4 regions of the Streptomyces callyspongiae genome follow, and region 4 is predicted to be linked to each of the others. Evidence: riboswitches for the same ligand, from Rfam matches in the RefSeq annotation. Region 4 holds a riboswitch; each other region holds the start of a gene.

Region 1 (3,237 bases), on a different contig from region 4:
TCGGTGAGGGACTGGGCGTACGCGGTCCAGTCCACGGTCATCGGCTCGGCACGGGAGACGTCCCCGGCGAGGATCGGCGGGCGGACGCAGCGGGTGCCGTAGGACTGCACCCAGCCGTGCCGCGTGGCCAGGAACCCGTCGAGCTGCTCGGCGAAGTACTGCACCATGTCGTTGCGTTCGGGCTCACCGTGCACGAGCACATCGATCCCCGCCTCCTCCTGGAAGGCGATCACGTCGCGGATCTCCGTCCCGACCCGCTCCTCGTAGGCCGCGGCATCGATCCGCCCGGCCCGCAGGTCGGCGCGGGCCGCGCGCAGCTCGTCCGTCTGCGGGAAGGAGCCCACGGTGGTCACGGGCAGCAGCGGAAGGCCGAGCCGGGCGCGTTGGGCCGCGTTCCGGTCCGTGTAGGGCTGTGGGCGGTGGCAGTCCCCGTCCGTCACCGCGGCCGCCCTGGCGCGGACGGCAGCGTCACGGGTCAGTGCGGAGCGGGCCCGGGCGGCGAGGTCGGAGCGGCGGCCGGCGAGGTCGGCGGCGATCGCGTCGGCGCCCTGCGTGAGCCCCTTCGCGAGGGTGACGACCTCGGCGGTCTTCTGCCGGGCGAAGGCCAGCCAGCGCAGAATCTCCGGGTCGATGTCCCGCTCGGCGGCGGTGTCGAGCGGGACGTGCAGCAGAGAGCAGGACGGGGCGACATCGACGCGGTCGGCGAGTCCCAGCAGCGTGCCCAGTGTCGCCAGTGACCTCTCCAGGTCGTCGGCCCACACGTTGCGGCCGTCGACCACACCGGCGACCAGGCGCTTGCCCGGGAGACCCCCGACGGCGGCGAGGGCGTTGAGATTGGCGCCCGCGCTTCGGGTGAAGTCCAGCCCCAGGCCCTCGACCGGGGCTTTCGCCAGCACGGGAAGCGCCTCACCGAGCCGGTCGAAGTAACTGGCGACGAGCAGCTTCGGCCGGTCTGCCAGGGTGCCGAGGTCGCGGTAGGCGCGAGCGGCGGCGTTCAGCTCGGCGGAGGAGCGTTCCTCGACCAGCGCGGGTTCGTCGAGCTGCACCCACTCCGCTCCGGCGGCGCGCAGGTCGGCGAGGACGTCGGCGTAGACCGGCAGCAGCCGGTCGAGCAGCGTCAACGGCTCGAAGCCGGGGGCGACGCCGGACGCGGGCTTGGCCAGCAGCAGGTACGTGACAGGCCCGAGGAGCACGGGGCGTGCGCGGTGACCGAGGGCCCGGGCTTCGCGCAGTGCGGCGACCTGCTGCGTGGAGTCGGCGGCGAACTCGGTGTCCGGGCCGAGCTCCGGGACCAGGTAGTGGTAGTTGGTGTCGAACCACTTGGTCATCTCCAGCGGGGCGACGTCCTGCGTGCCCCGGGCCATCGCGAAGTAGCCGTCCAGCGCGTCGGCCTCCACCGCTTTCCGGTGCCGTTCCGGGACGGCACCGACCATGACGCTGGTGTCCAGCACGTGATCATAGAGGGAGAAGTCGCCGGTCGGCACCTCGTGGATGCCGGCTTCCGCCAGACTGCCCCAGACCTGTGCGCGCAGCCCGGCCGCCGTCCGGGCCAGGGATTCTGCGGTGGTCCGGCCCTTCCAGTACCCTTCGATCGCTTTCTTCAGTTCCCGGTTCGGGCCCTGGCGCGGGTACCCGTACACGACGGCCTGTGGTGCCGCGGCTGCGGACTTCGGTGTCACGGAACTCTCCTTCGCGAGCGTGTCGTCGAGGTCCCGGGACCGGGAGCGTGCGCGAAGGAGCAGCCGACCGGTGGTGCGGCCGTGGTGCCTCAGCCGCTCCGCCCGGTGCGTACGCCGACCCGCCCTCGAGGTCACCGGAACCACCGCGCGCGGTCGCCGCGCGCGGACAGCGGGCAGGTTTTCGGACTCGCGGGCGCTTCGCCCTGTGGAAGGGCGGACTCCTACTGGCCGTCGCTTCCCGGTCCCGTTCGGGGCCAGTGCGTGTGACGGCGGTCGTTCCCGCTCACCGCTGCGGGGCAGTCCCGGATTTCCACCGGGTTCCCTCTTGCGACGCGCCTGCCTGGCAGACAGGGCGAACCAGCTGCACTCTTCAGACTAGTCGCCCCGAGCGGGAGCGGGAGGACGGATTCCACATTCCGGGCCGGCCCGGGAGGCGGCTCCGGCGGAGACGTGGGCAGGAAGCGGGACGCCGGCCGTGCTCGACGGGCGCATGTGCCGGACGTGCTCCGTGCACGATCACGTCTCCGACGGAGGATCCTGGCGGTCCGAACCCTCCGTCGTCCGGGAGGTCCCTTCCCGGGGCCGCGGCTCGTCGAGGTACTGATCGGCCCAGGCGCTGATGATGTGGGCGGCCCGCTGCGCCTGCCCCCGCGCGGTCAACAGATGGTCCGCTCCTTCGAGCGAGATGAAGCTTCGCGGGTGCCGCGCCTCCTGGAAGATCTCCCCGGCATTGGCGATGTCGACCGTGGAGTCGGTGGGCGAATGCGCGATGAGGAGCGGAAGGTTCACCTCGCCGATCCGGTCGCGGAGGTGAGCCCGGCGGACGTCCTCGACGAAGGCGCGCTTGAGAACCAGGGTCCTCCCGCCGACGAACCACTCGTGCGCGCCCTCGCTGAGGACACGGTCCAGGACCGAGTCGTACTGCCGCTCGACATGGCTGGGGTCGACGGGCGCCGCGATCGTGGCCAGCGCGCGGAGACCGGCCGTCTCGCGCGCTGCGGCGATCGCGGCGGCGCCGCCCCACGAATGCCCCACCAGCAGATCCACCGGAGTCCCCCGCTCCGCCATGAAGGCCGCGGCACGGACGGTGTCCTGCACCTTGACGGTGAACGACCCGTCGCCCCAGTCGCCCTCGGAGTCTCCGATCCCGAGATTGTCGAAGCGCAGCATGCCGATCCCCTCGCGGGCCAGCTGCTTGCTGACGCGCGAGGCGGCCGGCGAGTTCTTGCCGAGAGTGAATCCGTGCACGAAGAGGCCCCAGCCCCGGACCTTGCCCTTCGGCAGATCGATCACTCCGGCCAGTTCCGGGCCGACGACGCTCGGGAATCTTACTTTTTCTTTCATGCGCGGTGCTCACCTGGGCAGGAATCGACGTGGACGGGAGACGCCGACGACACTAGCCGGTCCGGCCTCGGGACGACGAGCGGCGGAGCGGGGCCGTTCCGCTCGGGATGTCAGCGCCACCTCCTACGCTCCAGCAGCTATGAGCATGATCGGAGAGTACGTCCGCCTGACACCCACGGAACTCGACCACGCGCTCCGTGATCCACACTGGGCC
Region 2 (3,237 bases), on a different contig from region 4:
CCGGAGAGCAGCCGGAGCAGCGTGGTCTTCCCGCTGCCGTTCCGCCCGAGCAGGGCGAGCGAACGCCCCCGCTGCACGGTGAAGTCCAGGTCCCGGATCACCCACGGACCGTCCTCGTAGCGGAAGCCCGCACCGTCGAGCGCGACCAGCGGTTCGGGGGACGGGTTCAAGGAAGCAGCCTTTCCAGGACGAGGGTGGCGACGATCAGCCCGATGAGCAGCAGTGCCGTACCTGCCAGGAAGGGGCGGGACGGCAGGACGGCGGGCACCAGCACCCGCAGCGTGCCGTCGTAGCCCCGCCCCGTCAGTCCCCGCTCGAGGCGCTGGGCGCGGTCGAAGGCGCGGACGAACGCGGTGGATGCCAGGCCGGCCAGTGAGCGCCACGCGGCCGCCCGGGTGGCATGGCCCAACCGGGCCGCCTGCGCCTCCCGCACACGTCGCACGGCATCCAGCAGCAGGAAGCTCATCCGGTACATCACCAGCGCCACGTCCACGACCGCGGGGGGCACTCCGGCACGCACCAGGCGCGGCACCACGTCGGCGACGGGAGTGGTGAACGCGAACAGCAGCAGCCCGAGCGAGGCCGCCGACGTGCGCAGCAGCAGTCCGACAGCCTGGACGGGACCCTCGGGCGCCCACGAGAGACCCCAGCCGGAGCCGTCACCCGCTCCTCCCAGCCGGAACAGCAACGGGACCGCTCCGGTCACGCAGAAACCGAGGGGTACCCGGAAGGCGCGCCACAGCCGGCGCCCCGCGACGCCGGCCGGGCCGAGCAGCACGGTCAGCGTCGCGGCGGCGACGAGCGCGGCGCCCGGCCACGGCGGCAGGGCGACGGCGAGCGCGGTCAGCCCCAGCCCCAGCGCGGCCTTCTCCAGCGGGTGACGCCCCCGCCAGCGGTTCTCGTGGGCTGCGGCGTCGATGGGCAGCACGAGCGGCTACGGGACGGGTCGGCCGTCGGCCTCGCCGGCCACCGGGGCCGGTGCCGCGGCCTCGGCGGCCGCCGCGCCCTGGCGGCGTCCCCGGCGCAGCCCGAAGTAGTAGGCCACCACACCCCCGCCGAGAGCGGCCTGCAGCGCGAACAAGCCCGACGCCACTTCGCCCGACGGTGGTTCGTACACCGGTGCGAACCACGGTTCGTAGGCGGGAGCGTTCTCCTCGATGGCGCCCTGCGCCCGGGCGTCGGCACCGCCGAAGGGTTCGTCCGCGCCGTCGCCGGCGCCGATGGCCAGCGGGACCACGGCCAGGCCGACCACCACGGCGATCAGCAGCAGATTGATGCGGGTTCCGCGCGTCACCGGGCCGCCTCCTGCGTCGAGGCCGCCCGGTTCTCCGCCGCTCGAGCGGGCCCCGGGGCGAGCCGGGTCAGCACTCCGAGGCGGCGCAGCTCGCCTCGGCTGGACTGGGTCAGCAACCGCATCACCAGCACGGTGAGCAGGCCCTCGCTGACGGCCAACGGGAGCTGTGTGACGGCGAAGATGCCGCCGAACTTGGCCAGTGCTCCGGCCACGCCGGTCACCGGGTCGGGGAAAGCGAGTGCGAGCTGCACGCTGGTGACGCAGTAGGTGCTGAGGTCGGCCAGGAAAGCGCCCGCGAAGACGGCAGCCATCAACGGAGCCCCGGTGCGGACCAGCAACCGGTAGGCCCCGTAGCCCGCCCAGGGCCCGACGACCGCCATCGAGAAGGCGTTGGCCCCCAGCGTGGTCAGTCCGCCGTGGGCGAGCAGCAGCGCCTGGAAGAGAAGGGTCAGCGTGCCGAGAACCGCCATGACCGGCGGCCGGAACAGGATCGCCCCCAGCCCCGTGCCGGTCGGGTGGGAGCAACTCCCGGTGACCGAAGGGATCTTGAGTGCGGACAGGACGAAGGTGAAGGCACCCGAGGCTCCCAGGAGAAGCGTGGAATCCGGGTGTTCGCGGACCTGACGGGTGAGAGTGCGGACGCCGTGCAGGACGAACGGGGCGGCGGCGGCGCTCCAGGCGACCGCATGCCACGGGGGCAAGTACCCCTCGGCAATATGCATGTGAGTGAGACCTCTCCAGCACCTCGTGGATGGACGACGCGCCTTGGCCGGTCTCCTGGCTCACGGGTCATGCCGCCGGGGGCTCCGCCTTCCCGGCCCGTGCGGCGTACCGCAGCGGTCCAGTGGCTTCCGTTGAGGAATGGAGCCCGACTTCCCGATCACAGTGGCGAGGGCCGCACCGGATTCGCACCGGCTTCCCGAACACCAAGGCAGTGCGACAGTAGCCCGCCGTCGGACCCCTCCACAACCGTGCCCCGTTCGGCGGCCGTTGCGGCGTCGTCCCACCCATCGGCTCCCGCCCAAGGGCACGGACCGGGTTCGCGCGGGAAACCGGCCGTGCACCCCCGGCGGAACCTCTGCGGCGCCTCCTGGCGCTCCGGGTCCGCTCTCTCCCGACGACTCATTCCTCGAGGCGCACCACCATCTTTCCGGTGTTCTCCCCCTTGAGCATGCCGAGGAAGGCGTCGAGAGCGTTGTCGATACCGTCGACCACGGTCTCCCGGTAGTGCAGCTTCCCGGAACGGATCCACTCCGAGACCTCGGAGACGAACTGCTGCTGCATCCCGTAGTGGTCGGCCACCAGCATGCCCTGCATGCGGATACGCTTGCCGATCAGCATGGCCAGGTTCCGCGGTGCAGTCGGCGGTTCGGTGGCGTTGTACTGCGCGATCATGCCGCACACCGTGATGCGGCCGTGCACGTTCATCTCGCCGAGCGCCGCCTCAAGGTGATCGCCGCCGACATTGTCGAAGTAGACGTCGATGCCCTGGGGCGCCGCTGCCCGCAGCTGCTCCGCGACGGGGGCCGACTTGTAGTTGAACGCCGCGTCGAAGCCGTACTCCTCCTGCAGCAGGCGGACCTTCTCGTCGGAGCCCGCGCTGCCGATGACGCGTGACGCTCCCTTGAGGCGTGCGATCTGCCCCACCTGGCTGCCCACCGCCCCGGCCGCGCCGGACACGAACACGGCGTCGCCCTCGGTGAGGGAAGCGACCTCGAGCAGTCCCGCGTACGCGGTGAGTCCGGGCATGCCGAGGACGCCGAGGTAGGCGCTGGCGGGGGCCAGTTCGGGCGAGACGGTCGTGGCCTGCCGGGCGTCCAGCGTGGCGTACTCCCGCCACCCCTTGCCGTGCAGGACGTGGTCGCCGGCGTTGAAGCCCTCCGCGCGGGACTCCACCACGATGCCGACGGCTCCGCCGTCCATCGGTTCCTCCAGGCGGAACG
Region 3 (3,237 bases), on a different contig from region 4:
GATGCCCTGGGTGGCGTACCGCCAGGAGCCGCTGTCGCGCTCCCAGACGGACCAGTACCGGTATCCGGTGGCCTGGGCGGGCGCGGCGCACAGCACGGCGAGCACGGCGGCGAGCACCGCCCCGGCCAGGACGCGTCCCGTGCCGGGGGCGGTGCTGCGGTGCGGGCCGGTCGGCAGCCGGCCGCGCATCAGGCCTTCTTCCGGCGGCCGCTGAACAGGATGCCGATGCCGACTCCGGCGACGAGGAACGCGCCCACCACCGACAGGGTCTGCCAGGTGCCGTCCGAGTCCTCGCTCTCCTGGGCCTCCTGTGCCTGCTGGGCCCCCGGGGCGGGCTGCTGCTGCGTGGTCCCCGCCGGCTTCGGGCCGGTGGAGTTCAGCCGCTGCACCAGGTCGACGCCGCCGAAGTCGCGGGGGTCGGCTCCGACGGAGTGGGCGGCCAGGACGAGTTGGCCGAGTGCCGCGGGCGAGTCCTGGGACGCGTCCCAGTCGTCGACGTGCTTCTTCAGCCATCCCAGGGCGGAGCGGGCGTCCTCGTCGCGGCCACCTGCGGACAGGGCGATGACCGCGTCGGCGGTGTTGCCGTAGTCGGGCTGGTCCTCGGAGCCGGGCAGCGCGGACGTGAGGTGCCAGTCGTTCTTCCGCAGGACTCCGGCCAGGTAGGCGGTGCCGTGGTCGGCGGCGGCAGCGGGGTCGTCGACGGCGTCCTGGCAGGAGGCCTTCGCCGGCCCGCCGTCGCTCTTCCCGCCGCCCGGCTCCACGACGAAGCCCTCGCCCCGGCCGGCCAGGGCGGCCGCGGCGGTGGCGTCGGCGTTCGGTGCCAGTCCGCCCTTCTTGTCCGGCTGGTAGGCGAACGCGCCCCGGTCGGCCTCGTCAGCGTCGCAGCCCAGGCGGAAGTCGAGCAGCGCGTCGTACGCCGAGGCGCCGTTCTTTCCGCTGGTCACCCCGGCGGGGTCCTCTCCCGCGGCACCGAGGGCGCCGACGACCACGGAGACGGAGTTGGCGTCGGAGGGGCTGCCGGGGTTGAATCCCCAGCCGCCGTCGTCGTTCTGGACGGACTTCAACCAGTCCACGGCCTTGCCGACCCGCTCGTCCTGCCCGCCGAGAGCGGCGAGTGCCTGCACGGCGGCGGCGGTGGCGTTCGTGTCGGCCGGGGTCTTCGGTCCGCACGGCTCGGAGGTGTCGGGGCGGAACGAGGTGAACGACCCGTCGGCGCACTGCTGGTCGTCCAGCCAGTCGACGGCCGTGCCGGACGGTGCGACACCGGCGGTGTCCTGTGCCAGCAGGGCGAGGGACTGCCGCCACACCCCGTCGTAGGTGGGGTCCGCGGTGCCGTGGAGGCCGGGGTCCGTGGCCTTCTTGCTCTTGTCGGCGGCGACGGCGGGACGGGGGACGGCGGTTGCCGCCGGGGCTGCTACCGCACAGAGGACGGTGCCGGCGGCGAGGGCCGCTGCGCTGCGGCGCAGGAACATGACAGTTGCCTTTCGGTGAGCGATCACACGGGCGTGATCACGCGGTGGGCGGTCCACGCAGCCGCGCGCGGCCGCCCGCCGCACGCGTTCCGCACCGTGCGGTGGCACACCGGGCTCAGCTCCGCATACCTCGGCGGTGCCGGGGACGCCGGTACGTCCCGGGGGACGGTCGGCGGCTCCGGGAGCCTTGCCTGCGGCCGGGTGCTCCGGCTCGGGGCCCGTGCCCGTCCTGCGCGTGCTCCGGAGGAGCAGCGGGCCGACGGGCACGGACGCCCTCACGGTTGCGGGTCAGCGCCGGATTTGCACCGGCTTCCCCCGGACCGAAGGCGTTCACTTCCGCGCCCACTCTAGCGGGGCTGTCCAGACGGCCCCGGGGCCGTCCCCGCCGCGTGGCCTGTCTCCGGGGACGGGGACCGCGGCGCGATGAGGGCGCACACCGTTTCGATGTCCGCGGTCACCTGCTCGATCGAGGAGCGGCCGGAGAGCCAGGCGACCAGCGCGGAGTGCCAGGTGTGACCGATGACCCGGACCGCCGACAGCTGCTGCGGCGACGGTCGTTCCGTCGTGCCCATCGCGTCGAGGACGAGCGCCGTGGTGAGGCGCGAGACGGCGTCGACCTCGGTGCACACGGAACGGTCGCCGAAGTTGAGTGCCCGCACCATGGCGTCGGCGAGCAGGGGTTCGCGCTGCAGTTGCCGGAAGGCCCGCATGAGTGTCTCGGTGACGCGCGAAGCGGGGTCCGGTGCCGCGGGGGGATGCCGGTGGAGCGTGGTGTGCAGCTGTGCGAGCTGGTCCTGCATGGTGGCGACGAGCAGGTGCACCTTGGAGGGGAAGTAGCGGTAGAGGGTGCCCAGGGCGACCTCGGACTGCTCGGCGACGGTCCGCATCTGCACGGCGTCGTAGCCGCCGCGGCGGGCGAGTCGTGCCGTCGCCTGCAGGATGCGCCGGCGTCGTTCCGTCTGCCGGGCGGTGTGCGGGGCCGCGCCCGGCTTCGTGTGCTTCGTCAACTGCCCTTCCCCCTCAGCGGGCCTTCCGGTCGCTCCCGCCGCGGGAGGCGACTGTCTCGTCCTGCGTCCGCAACCCGGTCCTCGTGCGGGTTTCCGCCTACCGCCTTCCGGCCCTCGTGGTGCGCATCACGCGGCGACACCGCCTCACACCAAGTGACTCGCCGGTAGATTCAGTCGGGTGCCGGTCCGCCGGTGCTCCGGGATGGTATTCCTGAAACTTGTTCCAGCCTAGCGCGAGCGGATACGCTCCGGCGACGGTGCAGTGAAGAAGGGGGTCGTGAATGACCGCAGAGGCCGTGCACGACGCCAGGAACAGCGCTGTTGCGCTGCCGGCCGCTCCGGTCGCCGCCGACGGCGGCAGGCCCCTGCGGATCGCCCTCCTCAGCTACAAGGGGAACCCGTTCTGCGGCGGCCAAGGGGTCTACGTGCGCCACCTCTCCCGGGAGCTCGCCCGACTCGGGCACAGTGTCGAAGTGATCGGCGCGCAGCCGTACCCGGAACTGGACGAAGGCGTCACGCTGACCGAGCTGCCCAGCCTCGACCTGTACCGGCAGCCCGACCCGTTCCGCACCCCGCGCCGCGAAGAGCTCCGCGACTGGATCGACCTCCTCGAGGTCGGCACCATGTGGACCGGCGGCTTCCCCGAGCCGCTGACCTTCTCGCTCCGCGCGCGCCGGCATCTCGCCGCCCGCCGCCACGAGTTCGACCTCGTCCACGACAACCAGACCCTGGGGTACGGGCTGCTCGGCCTGGACCGG
Region 4 (3,237 bases):
GCTCCGAACAGCCAACCCGTGCAGGCCGCGGCCACATCGAACGCCACCGCCCGCTCCGCCCCGAGCAACGCCTGTACCCGGCACGCCGTCGACGGGCCCAACTCGTCCGGCGTGGACGTCGCCAGCACCAGCAGCCCCACATCCTCAACGCTGATCCCGGCATCCTTCACAGCACGCCGAACCGCCTCGGCCGCCAGATCCGAGGCCGCTTCTCCCCCAGCCGCCTGGTGCCGCTCCCGCACTCCCGTGCGAGCCTCGATCCACGCCGCGCTCACCCCGCACCGCGCGGCCACTTCAGCATTCGACACCACCCGCTCTGGCACACAAGCCCCGGTCCCGACCACACCGATACCGCCTGCCGCGTCCACACCCAGCCCCTTTCACAGCTCTCGCCCGGGAACGACGCATCCACACAACCGCGGACCCAGACGCGGCGGCAGACCCCTCAGCCAGCAGAGTCGTTGAAACCGTTGAACCCGCGGACCAGGGCCGAATTCGCACCCCAGGCCCGCCCAAGTCGCCACGGCGACGGTCTCGAGGCCGCACAGTGCGGCGAGTGAAGCAGCCGCACCTCGATTGCCCCTGGGCGGCGAAACGCAACGGCCACCTCGGTCACTGAACGACCGCGACCGCCTCTGGCACCAAGACCCGCCCCGGAGTCCGCCGCCACACCGGAGACCACCTTGTGTCCTGCGACGGTCACTGACCGAGGCGCGACTCCCGTACCTGACCGTGCAACTCGTCCCGTATCACCTGAAACACGAGACCTCGCGTTGCCCCCGCACGGCACTCTGGTGAAGGCTGCGGAATCCTCTGGTGGATGTCGGGATGCTGCGGACCGAGCCAGGCGTATTCGACCCGGCGCTTCCACCCCACGGTCTCCCGTCTGGACGAGCACCTTGCCGACTCCGGACCGAAGGGCGCTGGCCCGCGCCCATGACCATCAGCTGCCCATATCAGACATGTACGACATCGCCGACCGGATGACATGCCCTCGAACGATGCGGTATACACCCCGGGTTCGGCGCGCCCTCCGGGGCGCACGGCACGGAATCGGCGATCAGGATCAGGCAACCGGGAGTTCGGCCATGGGCAGTACGGAAGGCTCGCAGAACGCGGAAGAAGGCGAGAGCACCGGGACCCGCTCCGTACCGGGCGCCGCGGAATCCGCACCCCCGGCGGACACGGCGGCCGACGCCGCGGAAGCGGACTCCCCGGACGGACGGACCGGCGGACAGGACGGAACGCAGGCCTCCGCTGCGGGCGGAACGGTTGCCGTGCTGTGGCGCGACCACCGGCCGAAGGTCCTCGCCGGGGCGGCCGCCCTGGTCGCCGCTGCCGCGGCCGGGACGGCGCTGACCGTCGGACTGTCGGACGATCAGGAACCCGCGGACGCCCCGTACTCCGTGGCGGTGACCTACCGGGTGACCGGCGACGGCCCCGCCACCATCAGCTGGAACGGCGGCGACCCCGACAAGCCCCGCCGGCAGCGGCAGTCCGTCGAACTGCCCTGGACCAAGAAACTCACCGTCCAGCCGGCCAGCGGTTCGGCCCGCGTCTCCCTCACCCTCGGGAAGGACGGCGGCACGGCCCAGTGCACCGTGGCCGTCGACGGGCAGCACCGTCAGCGCGCCACCGCCTTCGGCGACTTCGGCCGCGCCACGTGTGCCGCCGACGTCCCGGAGAAGAACGACGCCGGGAACTGACCCGTGCGGCAGCGGCCCCACGGACCGCGCGTGGGGCCGCTCACACTCTTCCGTCGCAGGTCGGGGACGAGTTGACGCCCGTTGGGGTGCGTGATGGACTTCCCGTGCCAAGCGGCGGCAGGAGAGGAAGCCGGTGAGAATCCGGCGCGGTCCCGCCACTGTCACCGGGGAGCGCTCCCCACCGCACGCCACGGCCCGCACGGGCTGGAAGGCACGGGGAGAGGCCGATCCGGGAGCCAGGAGACTCTCGTCGCCGGTCACGTCGAACCAGGGCGAGGACCCTGAGTGAGGACACCGCCATGCGTGGCTTCCGCGCCGCTCCCCCGGGCCTGTCGTGCCCGCCCCTCCCCCGTTCCTGCGAGGCGCCGCCGCACGTCGTCTGATGGCCCGCCCACGTGCGTACGCGTACGGGGTGACGCTCGGCTTCCTCGCCGATCGCGCACTGGGGGATCCCCGGCGCGGCCACCCCGTTGCCCTTTTCGGCCGTGCCGCCACCCGCGCGGAACGCCTGCTCTGGCAGGACAGCCGTGCCGCCGGAGCGGTGTGCACCGCCCTCTGCGTGGGAGGCCCGGCCCTCATGGCCGCTGCCCTCGACCGTGCGGCGCGGCGGGCCCGTTCGCCCCTGCCGCACCTCGCCCTCACCGCCGTCGCCGCCTGGGCCGCGCTCGGCGGGACCTCGCTGACGCGTGAAGCCCGCGCCGTCGGCGCGGCACTCGCGGCAGGGGACCTCCCGGCCGCACGCGCCGGGCTGCCGCACCTGTGCGGACGCGACTCGGACGCCCTGGACGCGGACGGCCTGGCCCGCGCGGTGCTGGAGTCCGTCGCGGAGAACACCTCGGACGCCGTCGTCGGCGCGCTGGTGTGGGGCGCCGCGGCGGGCGTTCCCGGACTGGTGGCGTTCCGCGCCGTGAACACGCTCGACGCCATGCACGGCCACCGGTCCCCGCGCTACCGCCGGTTCGGCTGGGCCGCCGCGCGGCTGGACGACGTCGCGGGGTGGCCGGGGGCCCGGCTCACCGCGGGTCTGGCCGCCCTGGCGGGGCCGGACCCGCGCGGGGCGCTGCGGGCCTGGCGCCGGGACGCCTTCCGGCATCCCAGTCCCAACGCCGGGCCTGTCGAGGCGGCGTTCGCCGGGGCGTTGGGTGTGCGGCTGGGCGGAACCCTCGCCTACGGCGGCAGGGTCGAGCACCGTCCGGTGCTCAACGCTTCCGGTGCGCGCGCGACCGCATGCGACATCGAGCGGGCCTCGGGCCTGTCGCGGCGCGTCGGGTTGCTGACACTGGTGGCGACGACAGGTGTGCGGGCAGCGGTGTCCGCGAGCAGGAGGAGGCGGAAGCGGTGAGCGGACTGCTGGTGGCGGGCACCACCTCGGACGCGGGGAAGAGCGTGGTGACGGCGGGCATCTGCCGGTGGCTGACCCGCAAGGGCCTGTCGGTGGCGCCCTTCAAGGCGCAGAACATGTCGCTCAACTCCTACGTGACCCGCGAGGGGGCGGAGATCGGCCGTGCCCAGGCCATGCAGGCCGCCGCGG

What was found. A riboswitch is a leader RNA that binds a small molecule or an ion and turns the genes downstream of it on or off. The one in region 4 is predicted to bind cobalamin.
Region 1: it holds a riboswitch for cobalamin, as region 4 does, so the genes downstream of both, metE (5-methyltetrahydropteroyltriglutamate--homocysteine S-methyltransferase) here and ACL06G_RS19365 (cobalamin biosynthesis protein) in region 4, are expected to answer to the same signal.
Region 2: it holds a riboswitch for cobalamin, as region 4 does, so the genes downstream of both, ACL06G_RS11420 (energy-coupling factor ABC transporter permease) here and ACL06G_RS19365 (cobalamin biosynthesis protein) in region 4, are expected to answer to the same signal.
Region 3: it holds a riboswitch for cobalamin, as region 4 does, so the genes downstream of both, ACL06G_RS11140 (SCO2321 family membrane protein) here and ACL06G_RS19365 (cobalamin biosynthesis protein) in region 4, are expected to answer to the same signal.

Annotation. Positions count from the first base shown of each region.
Region 1 is NZ_JBJZOM010000009.1:33,411-36,647, reverse strand. It holds gene metE (5-methyltetrahydropteroyltriglutamate--homocysteine S-methyltransferase) at 1-1,679, opposite strand, end outside; cobalamin riboswitch at 1,835-2,056, opposite strand; gene ACL06G_RS10545 (alpha/beta hydrolase family protein) at 2,196-3,023, opposite strand; gene ACL06G_RS10540 (DUF1877 family protein) at 3,022-3,237, shown strand, end outside.
Region 2 is NZ_JBJZOM010000009.1:215,389-218,625, reverse strand. It holds gene ACL06G_RS11435 (energy-coupling factor ABC transporter ATP-binding protein) at 1-170, opposite strand, end outside; gene cbiQ (cobalt ECF transporter T component CbiQ) at 167-928, opposite strand; gene ACL06G_RS11425 (energy-coupling factor ABC transporter substrate-binding protein) at 935-1,294, opposite strand; gene ACL06G_RS11420 (energy-coupling factor ABC transporter permease) at 1,291-2,016, opposite strand; cobalamin riboswitch at 2,045-2,240, opposite strand; gene ACL06G_RS11415 (NADP-dependent oxidoreductase) at 2,417-3,237, opposite strand, start outside.
Region 3 is NZ_JBJZOM010000009.1:158,953-162,189, reverse strand. It holds gene ACL06G_RS11145 (SCO2322 family protein) at 1-189, opposite strand, end outside; gene ACL06G_RS11140 (SCO2321 family membrane protein) at 189-1,472, opposite strand; cobalamin riboswitch at 1,706-1,825, opposite strand; gene ACL06G_RS11135 (TetR family transcriptional regulator) at 1,820-2,479, opposite strand; gene ACL06G_RS11130 (glycosyltransferase family 4 protein) at 2,761-3,237, shown strand, end outside.
Region 4 is NZ_JBJZOM010000022.1:32,585-35,821, forward strand. It holds gene ACL06G_RS19355 (3-oxoacyl-ACP synthase III family protein) at 1-368, opposite strand, end outside; gene ACL06G_RS19360 (hypothetical protein) at 1,089-1,706, shown strand; cobalamin riboswitch at 1,804-1,973, shown strand; gene ACL06G_RS19365 (cobalamin biosynthesis protein) at 2,089-3,048, shown strand; gene ACL06G_RS19370 (cobyric acid synthase) at 3,045-3,237, shown strand, end outside.